Regions from separate parts of the Neobacillus sp. 19 genome, predicted to be linked through region 3. Evidence: riboswitches for the same ligand, from Rfam matches in the RefSeq annotation. Region 3 holds a riboswitch; each other region holds the start of a gene.

Region 1 (5,652 bases), on a different contig from region 3:
TAATAAAATAAAACATAAACATAAAAGGAATTTGCTCTATTTGATTTTTACTAAAAAGGGTCACCATCACAATCAACGTGTTAACCCAAAACACCAAACTAATAAACATCAGCTTATGTTTCTTTTTGAAAAATTCATATCGATTCCGCATCCAAATAAATACCGCACATGTGAGTAGATAATTGATTAAAACGACATAAAAGCCTTCTCCGCCAATGAAATAGCGGTACCCTAACAGCACTGCCGCAGTTAGTAAGCCTGGCCTGGTTCCTCCATAAACAAAGGCAATGATAAAAGGCACTATTCTAAAATCATACACATACCCCTCAGAAAACTTCTCCGGGAATGACATGGCAAGAACTAGGATGAGGATCAAAATGAAGGAAAGTTTCGAATGAGGCTTCCTCCGCTCGCTGTCTTTTTCATTAAAAAATATATGATAAACAGAGATTGGCAAGAGTACAGCGACGACTTGATATAAAATGACTTCCACTTCTAAATTCATAGAGTAACTCCTTGACTGGATTTTCCTCCCAACTAAGGCACAGCTTGCAAGGAAAAAGGCTGTTAATTTATTCTATCTATCTATCTATTATATAAATTTATTAGAAATATGTAAATTTTTGAAAGAGATAATTAAAAGCCGATCCCTTACGTGTACAAGAACTCGGCTTCATCTAGTTCGCAATTGCTTTGTGTATAAATCCTTTCAGTTATACATCCTAAAGTTATATGCTTTTTTCACCTTTCACGCCATTGATGGAGTAGCTTACGCTAATTTCTGCATTTAAGGAATGGGAAACGGAACAATATCTGTCTTTTGATAGTTGAATCGCCCGGGTGACCTTGTCTTCCGGCAAGTCTCCATCAAATGCATAGTGAATGGTAATTGCAGTGAACCGCTTGGGATGTTCTTCGGCCCGTACACCTGTTACATCCATTTGGAAGGACGAAGGCTCCAGGCGCATTTTATGCAAGATGGAGATAATATCCATTCCTGTGCAGCCCGCAACGGCCTGCAAAAGTAGTTCCGTCGGTCTTTGGCCACCGTTCTCACCGCCTACTTGTGGATCCGCATCCATTATAAATTCATGTCCGGAAGGAGTGATCCCCCCAAATGCCATTTTCCCTTTCCAGTTAATTGTAAAATCCATCATCATACCCCTTTCATTTTTTTATTCTAACCAATCGACTCGTTCCTTACTTTTAAAATACTTTAAATAATGAGACAAGGACTAGTTGGTATGGCCCCTAAAATGGAAATAAGCGCTAATCCTTACTACAGGAAAGCGCCTTTTATCGGTTTTTCATTGTTATTTGCTGAAACGTCTTATTTAGATTTAAATACCGAAATGACGGCTTTATTTTTATGTATAACTGTTACTTTCTGCCCCGCTATTTTTTCATAATCTGGACCTGAGCAGTAAGGAACAGTTAAGACGAATGATTCATCCATATGCTTAAATTCAACAGTGAAATTATCAGCGGCTCCTACGACTATTGCTTTTGTATAGATAGCTTTGCCTGGAATCGTCAGCTGTTGTCCAATCAGAACCATATCATGGCGGAGCTTATTTTCTTTTTTCAGTTCGTCTGCATTTACTCCAAAGCGTTTAGCAATTCCCCATAAAGTGTCCCCGGGAACCACCTCATAAACTGGATTGATGTTATTTGCTTGAATTTCAAAAGGAAGAGTTATTGTTTGACCAACGTAAATTTTCTCTGTTTGCAGATGATTGACCTTTTTTAATTCATCCATACTGACAGCGAATTTTTTTGCAAGGGAGTAAATGGTATCCCCTTTTTGGACAGTATATTGACTGCCGGTCCCTTTTGAATGCCCTTTTTTTATATAATCAGGTACCAAAAGTTGTTGTCCAATATAGATTTTTTCGGACGTTAACCCATTAGCCCTCATTAGCTGTTTTTCAGTGACTTGATACTTTTTAGATAGGCTGTAAAGAGTATCTTTCTTTTTTACAGTGTATACCGTGCTGCATGCTCCAACATCGGTGTTCATAAATACAAGTGCTGCAACAGTCCCAGCAATGGCTGCTGCTGCCAGCTTTTGATTACGCGCTTTCATCTTTTTCTTACTCAGTTCTGATAATCTTTCTTTTCTCTTTATATACAAAGAACTATTCCCCCATAAAAAATATTAAAATACCCCTATAGTAGTACGACAAATGTCATCATTTTTTGACTGTATTTTTAAATAACTTTCCTCTAATGCCAAAAATATCCCACTGTATTAGCGCTTCGTAAAGGATCAATTTCTGCGTGAGCTGTTGTATCTTTTCGCTAAATCCAATCATCTGTCCTCTCATCAATTCTTTTAAAATACTTGAAATTGGAAACCATTTATACTATGATTAACTTTAGTTTCTTATCTACATATTGTTTTATTTCTAAAAAACATAACTATATATTGTATTTACCTTAAGTTAGATGCCGAATAACGGCTTAATAGGGAATCCGGTGAATCCGGAACTGCCCCCGCAACTGTAAGTGCTGACGAACTGAGCAATCCACTGTATCAGAGAGTTTATGAAGATAGACGCTGATATGGGAAGGGCTCAAAGTAGGGTGACGCATAAGTCAGGAGACCTGTCTTTCTTAAGTAGTTTCACTTCTTCGGGGATTGAGGAGATGAACGGTGGCAGCGAAAGGCAGAAATTTGTACTTCCTTTTTGTAGTAAACCGTTTCATCCGCTCAATTACCTTGAGCGGATTTTTTTATTAAAGGGGATATGACCATGACCACAAAAGTAAACGATGAAATTCAATTAGTATTAGAGACAATCAAACAAGCTTCGGAAACATACCAGCTGGATACTGCAATGCTTGAAAAACAGATTAAAGAATTATACGTGGCTGAGGCTGGCCGGCAAGCGCTCCTCTATGCCGTTAACCAAATTGCGATGGATCAGCCTGATTGGACTTTTGTTGCAGCAAGGCTGTATCTGAATGAACTGTATCAAAAGGCATCAATAAACCGCAGCTATGACCTCTCCATAAAGTACGGAGATTTTTACCTCCTTATAAAAGAATTAACCGAAATCGGCATTTACTCTAGCAATCTACTTACTTCCTATACGAAAGACGAAATCGAAGAACTAGCAAAGGAAATTGAGCCGGTCCGAGATACTTTATTTACATATATCGGTTTATTTTTACTAGCGGACCGCTATCTCGCGCAGGATCATGAGCGAAATGTCTATGAATTGCCGCAAGAGCGATTCATGATTATTGCCATGACGCTGATGCAGAATGAGAGCCCTGCTGCAAATCGCCTCACCCTTGTTAAAGAGGCTTATTGGGCACTAAGTCATCTTTACATGACCGTTGCCACACCGACACTCGCGAATGCCGGAAAGAGCTTCGGCCAGCTTTCCTCTTGCTTTATCGATACCGTCGACGATTCACTGGACGGCATTTATTTAAATAATTGGGACATCGCACGGCTAAGTAAAGATGGCGGCGGGATTGGACTTTATTATGGAAAAGTCCGTGCCCTCGGCTCCGATATTAAAAAATTCAAAGGCAACTCGTCCGGGGTTGTGCCTTGGATCAAGCTGGTCAATGATACGGCCGTCAGTGTCGATCAGTTAGGACAGCGGCAGGGTGCGATTGCCGTCTACCTAGATGTGTTCCATAAAGATATTATGAACGGCTTTCTCGATTTGAAAACCAACAATGGCGACGAACGCCGAAAAGCTCATGATATTTTTACCGGTGTGACCATTCCCGATTTGTTTATGAAAAAGTTGCAAGAAACCGATGAGAACGGCAGAAGCATCGGGGAGTGGCATACGTTTTGCCCCCATCAAGTAAAGCAAATTATGGGCTGGAAGGATGCAAACGGAAACCCGCTTGGACTCGAGGATTTTTATGATGAAATTGATCAGCCTTATTTTTCAAAAAAATATCAAGAAGCCGTCCACCATCCGCTGCTGCCAAGGAAAACGTACCGGGCAATGGATATCATGGCGCGGATCATGGTGTCGCAGTTGGAAACGGGCACCCCTTACATGTTCTATCGTGACGAGGTGAACAGGCAAAATCCGAATAAGCATCTGGCTGGAGCGGGGCGGACCTCGATTTATTGCAGCAACCTATGCACGGAAATTGCGCAAAATATGTCGGCGACCACGATCGTCAATGAATATCAGGATGAGGACGGAAACATCATCATCATTCGCAAACCTGGTGATTTCGTGGTTTGTAACTTATCCTCTATTAATCTTGCAAAAGCGGTGCCGGCTGGGGTACTGGAGCGGTTGATCCGCATACAAGTAAGAATGTTGGATAACGTGATAGATTTAAATACGATATCGGTGGGGCAGGCTCAGATCACTAATCAGAAGTTCCGCGCGATCGGACTGGGAACGTTCGGCTGGCATCATCTCCTTGCCTTGAAAGGCATACACTGGGAATCAGAAGCCGCGGTGGAATGGGCCGACCAGCTGTATGAGGACATTGCTTACTACACCATCCGTACCTCTAAAGAATTGGCCAACGAAAAAGGAGCGTATCTTGAGTTTCAAGGTTCTGAGTGGCAAACGGGCACATATTTCAAGCGGAAAAATTACCGCTCTGATCGATGGCTGGATCTAGCGGCGGAGATCGTGGAACACGGTATCCGTAACGGCTGGTTAATGGCGGTTGCGCCCAACTCGTCAACAGCGAAAATTGGCGGCTCGACGGATGGGATTGATCCGATCTATTCCATTGAATATGCCGAGGAGAAGAAAAATTTTAAATTTAAGGTCACAGCGCCGAATTTAACCCATCATACCTATCCCTATTACCGCCGGGCACGACATGAATTGGATCAAGTTTGGAGTATTAAGCAAAACGCAGCCCGCCAGCGCCATATTGATCAAGGGATTAGCTTTAACCTATACGTCCGACATGATATTAAGGCGAAGGATTTGTTAAACCTCCATATGGAAGCATGGGAGCACGGACTAAAAACGACGTATTACGTCAGAAGTACATCTCAGGCAGAAATAGCCGAATGTGAAGCTTGCCAGAGCTAGCACGGGATTTGCCATTTAATAGAGCAGGAGGTTTTTTAAAATGGATATTCATGCCCCATTGGCAAAAATAAAACTATTAAACCCAGAGTTTCCTAATAAATCCACTGGGATCATTAACGGCCAGTCTTCCGGCCTGTTGAACTGGAATGATATCGCCTACCCGCAGATGTATGATTTGTATCAGACCTTATTGGGGAACTTTTGGAAAGCACAGGAAATCAATATGCAGGATGATATTAAACAGTGGGACATGCTCAGCGACGTTGAGAAGGATGTTTTCTTGCGGATCAATACCCAGCTGGCCTCGCTCGATAGCCTTCAGACACCGACAATGACGCAGGTAATGGATTATGTGACCGATTCCAGTTTTAAGTCAATCTATGCCGTCATTGCCCAGCAGGAAGCGGTTCATACTGAATCGTATTCATATATTTTGAGTTCACTTGTCCCGTTAAGCGAGCAGAATGCCCGGTTCAATCAGGCAAAAAGCGACCCCATCGTCCAAAAACGGAACCAGCTGATTTTAGATGCTTATGAGTGCTTTCGTGAGAACCCGACGCCGCAGCATTTATTTCAATTAGCAGTGAACTCGATCAATCTTGAGGGAATT
Region 2 (5,652 bases), on a different contig from region 3:
CCAAACCAGAACATCCTTATTTACCTCCAAGTATGGACGATATTCCAGAAGGGGAAGAAGGGGAATTAATCAAATTAGGGTTAAAAGAACATAATGAAACAAGCACGGTTTTGGATGGGTATGTTGGAAACAAACTGAGTTGTGCCAGCTGTCATGCGGATGGTGGTGTAGGTTCTTCCCTTGACCTGGCAGGTATTTCAAAAACCTATCCACAATACAATCCACGTGCAGGAAAAGAGGTTACGATTGAAGAACGTATTAATGGCTGTTTTAAAAGAAGTATGAATGGAAAACCGCTTTCGTTAGACAGCAAGGAAATGAAAGCAATGGTAGCTTATTATAATTATATTTCAACCAATGTTCCTGATGGGACGAAAGAAAGACCGTGGGCAAAAATGCCAAAAGCTGAGGGTGAACTAACTAAGATAAATGTGGATGCCGGAAAAGAACTTTACAATAAAGCTTGCATTGCCTGCCATGGAGAAGGCGGAGACGGCGGTGCCACAGGACTTCCGCTTTGGGGAGACCAATCCTACAATATTGGAGCGGGTATGGCTCGTGTAAGAACGGCAGGAGGCTTTATCAAAAAATATATGCCTAAATCACCGATGGGTGGATATGAAGCAGGTTCCTTCACCGATGAAGAGGCGATGAATATCGCAGCATATATTAACTCTATGGCTAGACCTGATTTTCCTGATAAAATGAATGACTGGCCGAAAGGCGATGCACCGGATGATGCAGCCTATGAAACACTTGCAGGGAAAAAGGTTACGGAAAATAAATAATAGGCAATGACCCGTTAACAGCGGGTCGTTTTTCTATATATATAACACAACCTTTTGTGAAACTCTTTTTATCACTATAATAGTGGCAGGGGGTTGAAGAAGTTGGAAGATAAAAAATTGAGAGGTAAAACCATTTTAATTATAGATAGTAATAGTGAAAACAGAGCTGTGTTAAGATTTCATCTGACGAGGAAAGGTTTCGAAATATTAGAGGCTGCTGATGGACAAACTGCTCGTGAAATGTACTTAAAACACGATCCTTGTTTTGTGCTTCTAGAAACAGCTCTTCCTGATATGGATGGACTTGAGGTATGCTTCTGGATGCGTTACGAACTAGACAGTAACGTACCAATAATCATTGTATCTTCAAATAATTCGGAACAGGATCGAATTGAAGGGCTGAAACGAGGAGCCGATGACTATATCGGTAAACCATATAATTTAGAAGAATTGTCGGTTAGAATTGAAACGGTCTTACGACGAACCGCCAATCGATGCAGTAAACTAAGCTATAAAGGGTTAACGATTAAACCATTAAAAGGAATCGTAAAATTCCAAGATGAAGTACTTGATTTAACTCATTTCGAGTACAGATTGCTCTATCTATTTATGACCCATCCAGATCAACTTCTTTCAAGAGAACAAATCATCAATACCATTTATAAAAAGAATGAAAAAGTAATCAACGAACGAACAGTAGATGTCCATATCAAAAATCTAAGAGAAAAGATTGCAAAGTATACAGATTATCCTTTTATCGTGACGTTAAGAGGGATTGGATATAAGTTTACAACGGAAGGTTGAGAGAGAATATTTAAGTGAACTTTGCAATAATTTAATAATCTTTGACAACCTCTGTCCAAAATGCTATCATTGCAATTAAATTCAAAACATTAAAAATTTTAATACTCTTATGAAGAGAGGCGGAGGGACTGGCCCTATGAAGCCCAGCAACCATTTAACAACTTGTTAAAAAGGTGCTAATTCCAGCAAGGCATATTGCTTTGGCAAATGAGAGGGATGAAAAAGGATCCGCCAGCCTCTCTATGTTGACTAGAGAGGCTGTTTTTGTTTATAAGAGAAAAAATGCAGATCCAAATCGGTTTTTAAAAACTTCATATCAAAAGCTTCAGGTGCTGTGTAGATAATCTGCACGGCTTAAAAGGGAAGACCGGTGAAATGCCGGCACGGTCCCGCCACTGTATTGGGGAGCAACTTATCGAATAGCCACTGTTTCATAGGGAAATGGGAAGGGATAAGGAGCGATGAACCTTAGTCAGGAAACCTGCCTGTTGTATGCGCTAGTACTCTACGAGGAGATAGAGGAGGTGAGAACGTGTTGAGTAAACGAAAAGGTTCGGACTCAAGTTAATTAAACGTATCAATCTCTCTTTTCCATTTTTGAAAAGGGAGATTTTTTTATGTTTGACACACTAAGATGTAAAAGGAGAGGTAACCCATTATGGTAAAAGTGATAAGCTCGAATCTAGGATACCCAAGAATTGGGGAAAAACGTGAATGGAAACAAGCCTTGGAACAGTTTTGGGCAGGTAAGTTAGAAAAAGAGGCATTCTTAAAGAAAATAGAAGTGATTCGCCTGGAGCATCTTAAGAAGCAAAAGGAGCACGGAATTGATTTAATCCCTGTCGGGGACTTTAGCTTGTATGATCATGTCCTGGATACGGCTGTTATGTTCGGTTTAGTACCGAAACGATTTAACTACAGCGGCGGGAAGGTGCCGCTTGAAACCTATTTTGCTATGGCGCGAGGAACGAAAGAGGCAGTTGCTTCTGAAATGACAAAATGGTTTAATACAAACTACCACTATATCGTTCCAGAGCTTGAAGAAACAGCTCCTGCTCTTGTTGAAAACCGCCCGCTTCAATTTTTTCAAGAGGCGAAGCAAAAACTTGGTATACATGGTAAACCAGTTATTTTAGGACCGATTACATTTGTAAAGCTATCAAAAGGTTATACCGAAAGTGCGTTCAAAGCAGTTGTTGAACAATTTATCCCTCTTTATGCGGAAATATTACGCGAACTAGAGGCGGAGGGGGCAGAATGGGTTCAAATAGATGAACCGATTTTAGCTGCTAGTATTTCAAAAGAAGAGATTGCTATATTTAGCGAAGTCTATCAGGCATTACAGGATGCAGCACCAAACCTTAAGGTGATATTGCAAACATATTTTGAAAGTATCGAGCATTATGAAGAGGTCATTTCACTTCCTGTTCAGGGAATTGGACTTGATTTTGTCCATGATAACGGTCAGAATCTTGCTGCTTTGAAGAAGTATGGCTTTCCTAAGAATAAAGTACTTGCAGCTGGAGTCATTGACGGACGAAATATTTGGCGGGCGGATCTCGAAGGGACATTTTCACTTCTGACCGAGATTGAAGCGGTTGTTTTAAAAACAAGACTAATTGTTCAGCCATCATCAAGCCTATTGCATGTTCCTGTGACAGTAAAAAATGAAGAATTGCTCGATGAGATATTAAGAAATGCACTGGCATTTGCGGATGAAAAATTAGTTGAAATTAGCGCTCTTACAAATGGCTTGAATAATGGAAAGCAAGTGATAAAAAAAGAGATCGATGAAAGCACAAAAGCAATTCAAGGATTAAATCAGTCGTCAATTCGAAATAATACTCAAGTTCGAGAAGCCATTCGCAGTTTACAGAAGGATCAAGCAGAGCGGAAAGCGCCATTTACAGTACGCAGAGGGCTTCAAGAAAAGGCGTTTCAATTACCACTTCTGCCGACGACAACTATTGGCAGCTTCCCGCAAACGAAAGAAGTAAGAAAACAGCGTTTAAAATGGCGGAAAGGCGAATTAACTGACAGTGAGTATGGAGCCTATATTAAGGCAGAAATAAAAAAGTGGATTGAAATCCAAGAAAATCTTGGTCTGGATGTGTTCGTACATGGGGAATTTGAACGGACAGATATGGTTGAATACTTTGGCGAAAAATTAGCCGGATTTCAATTTACAAAATACGGCTGGGTTCAGTCATATGGTTCCAGATGTGTGAAGCCCCCGCTCATTTATGGGGATGTCGCCTTTAAGGAGCCAATGACAGTTGCAGAAACTGTATATGCCCAATCGTTAACAAACAAACCGGTAAAAGGAATGCTGACAGGTCCGATTACGATTTTAAATTGGTCATTTGTCCGTAATGATATTTCACGCTACGAGGTGGCAAATCAAATTGCGCTTGCCCTTCGTAAAGAGGTGGAAGCACTAGAGGAAAATGGAATCCGCATGATTCAAGTGGATGAGCCTGCCCTTCGGGAAGGCCTGCCGTTAAAACGTGAAAAATGGGCAGGTTATCTAGATGCTGCCGTTTATTCGTTTAAGTTGGCGACATCCTCTGTTCAAAATGAGACGCAAATTCATACCCATATGTGTTATTCGGACTTTAAGAATATTATTCATGCAATTAAAGCACTCGATGCGGATGTTATTTCTATTGAAACATCAAAAAGCCATGGTGAATTAATTCATGCCTTTGAAGAAAATACGTATGATATGGGAATCGGTCTTGGCGTATATGACATCCATAGCCCGCGAGTACCATTGCTTGAAGAATTGATCAGAAACATTCATCGTGCGCTTCAAGTCCTTGATCCCAAGCTGTTCTGGATTAATCCCGATTGTGGCTTAAAAACTAGGGGTATGGAGGAAACTGTTGCGGCACTTCAGGTGATGGTGATAGCTGCAGAACAAACGAGAGAAGAGCTGCTCGTCAAATAGGGAGCAAAGTAAGTCTGATAAAGGATGAATGATAAAGAATAGTATCTCCTTAGCATTTCGATAAAATCTTTATGTTTTAAAATCTCTATGTTGGATATAGTACTATCATCATAATAAAGGGGGTTTTTTAACGTGGGGAATGTACTTCAAAATCAGATTGCTTTTGTTACAGGGGCTGGCTCAGGGATTGGAAGGGCTGCTGCGCTAAAGCTTGCTCAAAATGGCGGAAAGATTGCTTTAGTAGATTTGCATAAAGAAAACGTGGAAGAGGTGAAAAATCAAATCGAAGAAATAGGGAGTGAAGCACTTGTCTTAGAAGCCAACGTTTCTCAACCGAAGGAAGTAGAGGACTGTTACAAAAGCACCATCGACAAGTGGGGAAGACTAGATGTTGTCTTTGCTAACGCCGGGATTAATGGGGAAGTTGCGCCGATAGAAGACTTGGAGCCGAAGGATTGGGACCTAACCATCTCCAATAACTTAACGAGTACCTTTTTGACGGTTAAATATGCGATTCCGCATTTGAAGACAAATGGGGGGAGTATCATTATTACAAGTTCAATAAACGGGAACAGGATCTATAAAAATATTGGAATGTCTGCCTATAGTACATCGAAAATTGGCCAGATGGGATTTGGGAAAATGGCCGCTCTAGAGCTTGCCAACTACGGTATTAGAGTCAACATGATCTGTCCAGGTGCAATTGAAACAAATATCAATGAAAACACATGGAAAGAAAATAAAAATCTAAAAAAAGTAGAAATTCCTATTGAATACCCAGAAGGAAACCAACCATTGGAACACAAACCCGGAAAAGCCGACCAAGTCGCCGACCTAGTACTCTTCCTTGCTTCCAGCCAATCCAACCACATAACCGGAAGCGAAATCTACATTGACGGGGCGGAATCCCTATTATAAATAAACAATTGAATTAAACAATACCACAATACTATAAATGGTGCCTGACACCACAAAAAGACACTACAGCCAAAATGTCCACCTCCAGTGGACATTTTGGTGTGTGATAGCAAAATTGCTAAACTGGCCGATACATATTAATTTTATTCTTTAGGATGGTAAGCCCAAACGGATACACTGCCGCCGTTAACG
Region 3 (5,652 bases):
AACGTAAAGGGTGAACAATAAAATGCAAAAAACTGCTCTACTGCAGCAATGGCCGCCAAAATATGATACTCAATATATCCCGGATGTGAATGAAAAATTTTGGTATAGAGACATAGAAACCGCTTCGAAAGAGGAACTTGATGAGTTGGTGTTTTATAAATTAAAAAATGTGATGGAGTATGCTTTAAAACATTCAGATTTCTACAAACGAAAGTGGAGTAAAGTAGATTTTCATCCAGATGATATTAAGAGTTTAAAAGAATTTGACCAAGTTCCAATTACGACAAAGGCAGAAGTACGACAAGATTTGCTGGAGAATCAGCCGTTTGGTTCAAATGTTTGTATTCCTTTTTCGGAAGTACATCGGATTCAAGGAACTTCAGGAACAACTGGAAAACCCACTGTCTTTTCCTTTGGCAAGGATGATTGGGAAAGGATTGCCCATCAGCATGCCCGGATTATGTGGAGCTTTGGAATGAGACCAAGTGACTTAGTGTTTATTGCCTCACCACTTAGTCTCTATATCGGAAGCTGGGGAGCTTTAATTGGTGCTGAAAGGCTTGGGGCAAAAACTTTTCCGTTTGGTGCAGGGCAAGCAGGGCAAACAGAGAAAGCTGTATCATGGCTAAGGGAAGTAAAGCCGACTGTGTTTTATGGCACACCTTCCTATGCCTTGTATCTAGCAGAAAAGGCTAAAGAGGCAGGGGTGGACCCTAAAGAATTTGGTTTTAGAATCTTGTTCTTTTCAGGCGAACCTGGAGCAGGAGTTGCCTCGACGAAGAAAAAAATCGAAGAAACCTTTGGCGCGATCTGTATAGACTCCGGGACAATGGCAGAAGTAACGCCATGGATGAGCAATACAGAGTGTGAGCATCGTAAAGGGGTTCATTTATGGCAGGATGTCGTCTATACAGAAGTAGTTGATCAACAGAGCAAAAAACTAGTTCCCTATGGGGAAGAAGGAGTACCCGTATATACTCCATTGGAAAGAACCTCGCAGCCTTTAATCCGCTATTGGTCCGGAGATCTAACGACCTGGACAGATGAGCCTTGTCCTTGTGGGCGTGTCTACCCAAGGTTACCGAAAGGAATTTATGGCCGAATTGATGATATGGTCACCGTACGTGGTGTGAATGTTTATGCAAGTCTATTAGAAAATGTGATTAGGAGAATTGACGGCCTTGGGGAAGAGTTTGTCATGATTGTAACCCGTGAAAATATTATGGATGACGTCACCATTCAGTGTGAGACCGCAGGAACGAGAAGCAACCAAGACCTGATAGAGCAGCTGTCGAAAGAGCTTAAGCGTGAAGTAGGAGTAACATTTAATATAGAATTGTTCCCTATTGGAACATTGGAACGAACTCAATTCAAAGCGAAGCGAGTAATTGACAAGCGTAATTTTAAAGAATCATAAGGTTTTAATAGAATTGTTGACAAATTACTGCTATTTTTCAAATGAACCATTAGGAGGCCATAATGAAACTCGAAGGAAAAGTTGCTATTATTACGGGTGGAGCAAATGGGATTGGCAAAATTACGGCTAAGAAATTTTTGCAAGAAGGTGCCGCTGTTGTCATCAGTGATGTGAATCCAGATGCGGGACTAACAGCAGCCAAGGAACTTGAAGAATATGGTTCGATTGCATTTATTCAATGTAATGTGACAGACTCTAAACAAATCCATTCGATGGTAAATGAAACGATCGATCGGTATGGAAAAATTGATATTTTAGTGAATAATGCTGGAATTACGATTGATGGATTGCTGACAAAAATGGATGAAGAATCATGGGAAAAGGTGATTTCCGTCAATTTATCCGGTGTGTTTAAATGTACAAAGGAAGTAGTTCCAAAGATGATAGAACAGGGATCGGGTGTGATTCTGAACGCATCCTCGGTAGTTGGAATTCACGGCAACATCGGTCAAACGAATTATGCAGCCACAAAGGCTGGTGTAATAGGCTTAACGAAAAGCTGGGCGAAAGAAATGGGACCAAAAGGCATAAGAGTGAATGCCGTTGCCCCCGGATTCATTGTCACTGACATGACGGCAAAAGTACCGGAAAAGATACTAGATCTAATGGAAAGTAAAACACCTTTACGCAGGTTGGGAAAACCTGAAGATATTGCCTCTGCCTATCTGTTTCTAGCTTCAGACGATGCGGGGTATATTAATGGAACTATCTTAAGTGTAGATGGCGGCCTTGTCGTTTAGAGAATCAACACTGTCAAACAAACTTATATACAAATAATATAATTTATATCATAATGAAGTTAACAAAAAATGAATAATGGAAATAGGTGCTAGTGAGTCAGTAACGACTTTTAGCTTAAAAGGGAAGTTGGTGAAAAACCAACGCGGTCCCGCCACTGTAAATGGGAGCAGCCTATATTTTGTCACTGTCTATTTGGATGGGAAGACATAGGATGCGATGATCATGAGCCAGGAAACCTGCCTAATTCTTGTGCGCCAATAAACCTACGAGGATAGGGAGGTGTTGAGGCTAGTGCCCTATTACTTTTTACGAGTAATGGAAATCTAATCGTACCCAACATCTTCATTAATATGGAGATGTTTTTTTATTGCCACAAGCAGAACTTCTTTTTTGTTGCTTACATAATAACTACACAGAAAGCAGGGAGAAGAAACATGAAGAAATGGTATTCACTATTGTTCGTCGTACTTTTAACATTAGGGGTCTTAGCAGGATGCGGGGAAAAGCAAGAGCAAGTTAAAGAGGACAAAACCGCGGGTGTTGAGAATAAAACAGAAGCAGCATTCCCAGTAACGATAAAGGATGCTGTAGGCAATGAAGTTGTCTTAGAAAAGAAGCCTGAAAAAATCGTCTCTTTGATCCCAAGTAATACAGAAATCGCCTACGCGTTAGGTGCTGAGAAAGAAATTGTCGGTGTTTCTGATTTTGATAATTATCCTGAAGAGGTAACGAAAAAAGAGAAAATTGGCGGTATGGAAGTGAATCTTGAAAAAATAATCTCTTTACAGCCTAATTTAGTATTAGCCCATGCCTCTACTGCACATAATTCGGAAGCTGGCCTACAGCAATTAAAAGATGCCGGAATAGCCGTTCTTGTTGTGAATGATGCACAAAATTTTGACCAAGTGTTTGATTCAATCAGTATGATTGGTAAAGCGACTGGAGAAACGAAGAAGGCGGACGAGCTTATACAAGGGATGAAGGACAAAATAGCGGATATTAAGGAAAAAGCAAAGAACATAAAAGAAAAGAAAACTGTCTTTATTGAAGTATCACCCGCTCCAGATATTTTTACAACTGGGAAAAATACGTTTATGAATGAAATGTTAACCATGATTAATGCCGAGAACCTCGCAAACGATCAAGAGGGCTGGATCAAGCTTGATCAAGAAGAAATCATTAAACGAAATCCGGATGTAATCATCACTACATATGGCGGCTATGAAGAGACAAAACCAGCTGAGCAAGTGTTAAGCAGAAAAGGCTGGGAAAATGTCAACGCCGTAAAAAATAAGCAAGTAATCGACGTAGATTCTGATCGGGTGACACGCTCAGGCCCTAGAATCGTTGAAGGAGTAGAAGATCTTGCGAAGGCTATTTATCCAGAAGTTTTTAAATAATAAATATGTAGCTTTTGCACTGGCAGGGATTTTCCTGTTAATTTCCGTACTGCTAGGAATCGCCATCGGAACTGTATCAGTTCCGATGGGGACGATTATTCACATTATTATAGCTAAGCTATTTGGATTACCATCACTTGACACAATCGACGCGATGCATACGAGTATTGTGTTGAATATTCGCCTGCCAAGGGTGATATTAGCGGGTCTTGTGGGGGCGTCCCTTGCCATTGCGGGGGCGGCATTTCAAGGGCTGTTAAGGAATCCGTTAGCAGATCCGTATACATTAGGGGTCTCATCCGGCGCTTCCGTCGGTGCCGTTCTGACGCTGTTCTTTAATCTATCTATCCCATTTATCGGGATATTCACCTTGCCATTACTCAGTATCCTATTTTCTTTTTTGACCATTTTCCTCGTTCTTGCTTTTGCCAGGAAAATTGAACGGTCCATGAGAGTAGAAACGATAATTTTAACAGGAATTATTTTTAGCTCCTTTTTAGGTGCATTTATTTCTCTTTTGATTGCACTAACCGGAGATGAGTTACGGCAAATTATTAGCTGGCTCTTAGGAAGTGTATCGATGAGAGGCTGGGAATACATAAAAATTATTTTACCGTTTTTTGTTATTGGGTCGGCCATCCTGATGCTTAATGCAAAGGAATTAAATGCGATGTCGTTTGGGGAAGAACGGGCACACCACCTTGGGGTCAATGTTCAAAAAAAGGAAGCTCATCATTTTATCAGCCGGTTCAATTTTAACAGGAGCTGCAGTTGCCGTTTCCGGAACGATTGGATTTGTTGGGCTGGTCATTCCCCATCTTTCAAGAATCTTGTGGGGGCCAGACCACCGTTACCTCCTTCCCTTATCGATTCTGACAGGAAGTGGGTTCTTAATTTTAGCCGACCTTCTGTCGCGGACCATTATTTCACCTACTGAATTACCAATTGGGGTGATAACGGCTTTAATTGGGGCACCGGTATTTGCGGTGATCCTGCTGCAGAGAAAAAGGATGGAAAGAAGTTGATAGAAAATGCTCAGTGTTCAGCACGTTTCAGGTGGATATGGAGATGAGTCTGTATTAAAGGACATTACGTTTGATGTAAATCAAGGGCAGTTGTTCGGGGTATTAGGGCCAAATGGCAGCGGAAAAACAACTCTGTTAAAAATGATTAGCGGGATCTTGCCGATTAAACAGGGTGAGATTTATATTAGTGGAAAAAAGCTGCAGGAATATGGCATTAAGCAGCTTGCGCAAATGGTGGCGGTTCTTTCCCAGCACTCTTCCCAAAGCTTCTCCTATACAGTTAAAGAAACCGTATCACTTGGGAGATATGCGCATCAAAAGGGCTGGTTTCAAACCTGGTCGGAGGAGGATGAAGCGGTCGTCCAAAGGGTAATGGACCAGACCGGCATTTCCTCCTTTCAACATAAAAATATACAGGCGTTATCAGGCGGTGAAAAGCAAAGGGTATTCCTTGCCCAGGCACTTGCCCAAGAACCGGAAATCCTGCTGTTGGATGAACCGACAAATCACTTAGACTTATCGTATCAAAAAGAATTGTTAGACCTTTTAAAGCGATGGACGATGGACAAAGGGTTAACGGTAATCTCGATTTTCCACGATTTAAATCTTGCTGGTTTATACTGCGACCGTTTGCTCCTGCTCGAAAAGGGGACCATCAATATCAATCATATTCCTAACGAAGTTCTGAAAGAGGACCGAATCAGGGACGTGTATCATACAAAAATTCAAAAGCATCCCCATCCAAAGGTGGCTGCGCCGCAAATGGTGTTACTGCCCGATGTAAAACAGGAAATGGAGCATCTTGAAATCACAGAAGCAATGGTAAGCGTTTCAAATGAGTTTATCGAGCTTGAATCTCCCGTACCTTTAAGAACCATGTCTTCGGGCGTGGTTGGCTCAGGGACGGGCTGGCACCAAACATTTGTCAATCGGCATGTGAGTAAGGACTATAATTGTGATGATCACCGGGCGGAGATGGCTGACTTTTTAACAGCAAACGGATTTGAAC

The links. A riboswitch is a leader RNA that binds a small molecule or an ion and turns the genes downstream of it on or off. The one in region 3 is predicted to bind cobalamin.
Region 1: it holds a riboswitch for cobalamin, as region 3 does, so the genes downstream of both, ACO1D1_RS22585 (ribonucleoside-diphosphate reductase subunit alpha) here and ACO1D1_RS07510 (ABC transporter substrate-binding protein) in region 3, are expected to answer to the same signal.
Region 2: it holds a riboswitch for cobalamin, as region 3 does, so the genes downstream of both, metE (5-methyltetrahydropteroyltriglutamate--homocysteine S-methyltransferase) here and ACO1D1_RS07510 (ABC transporter substrate-binding protein) in region 3, are expected to answer to the same signal.

Annotation. Positions count from the first base shown of each region.
Region 1 is NZ_JBMPZU010000070.1:116,606-122,257, reverse strand. Features, by position in the region: gene ACO1D1_RS22600 (ATP-binding protein) at 1-505, opposite strand, end outside; gene ACO1D1_RS22595 (OsmC family protein) at 729-1,154, opposite strand; gene ACO1D1_RS22590 (LysM peptidoglycan-binding domain-containing protein) at 1,331-2,134, opposite strand; cobalamin riboswitch at 2,430-2,629, shown strand; gene ACO1D1_RS22585 (ribonucleoside-diphosphate reductase subunit alpha) at 2,757-5,042, shown strand; gene ACO1D1_RS22580 (ribonucleotide-diphosphate reductase subunit beta) at 5,083-5,652, shown strand, end outside.
Region 2 is NZ_JBMPZU010000099.1:164,937-170,588, forward strand. Features, by position in the region: gene ACO1D1_RS27100 (c-type cytochrome) at 1-788, shown strand, start outside; gene ACO1D1_RS27105 (response regulator transcription factor) at 906-1,592, shown strand; SAM riboswitch class I at 1,697-1,806, shown strand; cobalamin riboswitch at 1,903-2,095, shown strand; gene metE (5-methyltetrahydropteroyltriglutamate--homocysteine S-methyltransferase) at 2,251-4,542, shown strand; gene ACO1D1_RS27115 (SDR family oxidoreductase) at 4,675-5,460, shown strand; gene ACO1D1_RS27120 (alpha-amylase) at 5,604-5,652, opposite strand, start outside.
Region 3 is NZ_JBMPZU010000030.1:7,760-13,411, reverse strand. Features, by position in the region: gene ACO1D1_RS07520 (phenylacetate--CoA ligase family protein) at 23-1,417, shown strand; gene fabG (3-oxoacyl-ACP reductase FabG) at 1,480-2,217, shown strand; cobalamin riboswitch at 2,285-2,476, shown strand; gene ACO1D1_RS07510 (ABC transporter substrate-binding protein) at 2,653-3,618, shown strand; partial or broken gene ACO1D1_RS07505 (FecCD family ABC transporter permease) at 3,584-4,643, shown strand; gene ACO1D1_RS07500 (adenosylcobinamide amidohydrolase) at 4,650-5,652, shown strand, end outside.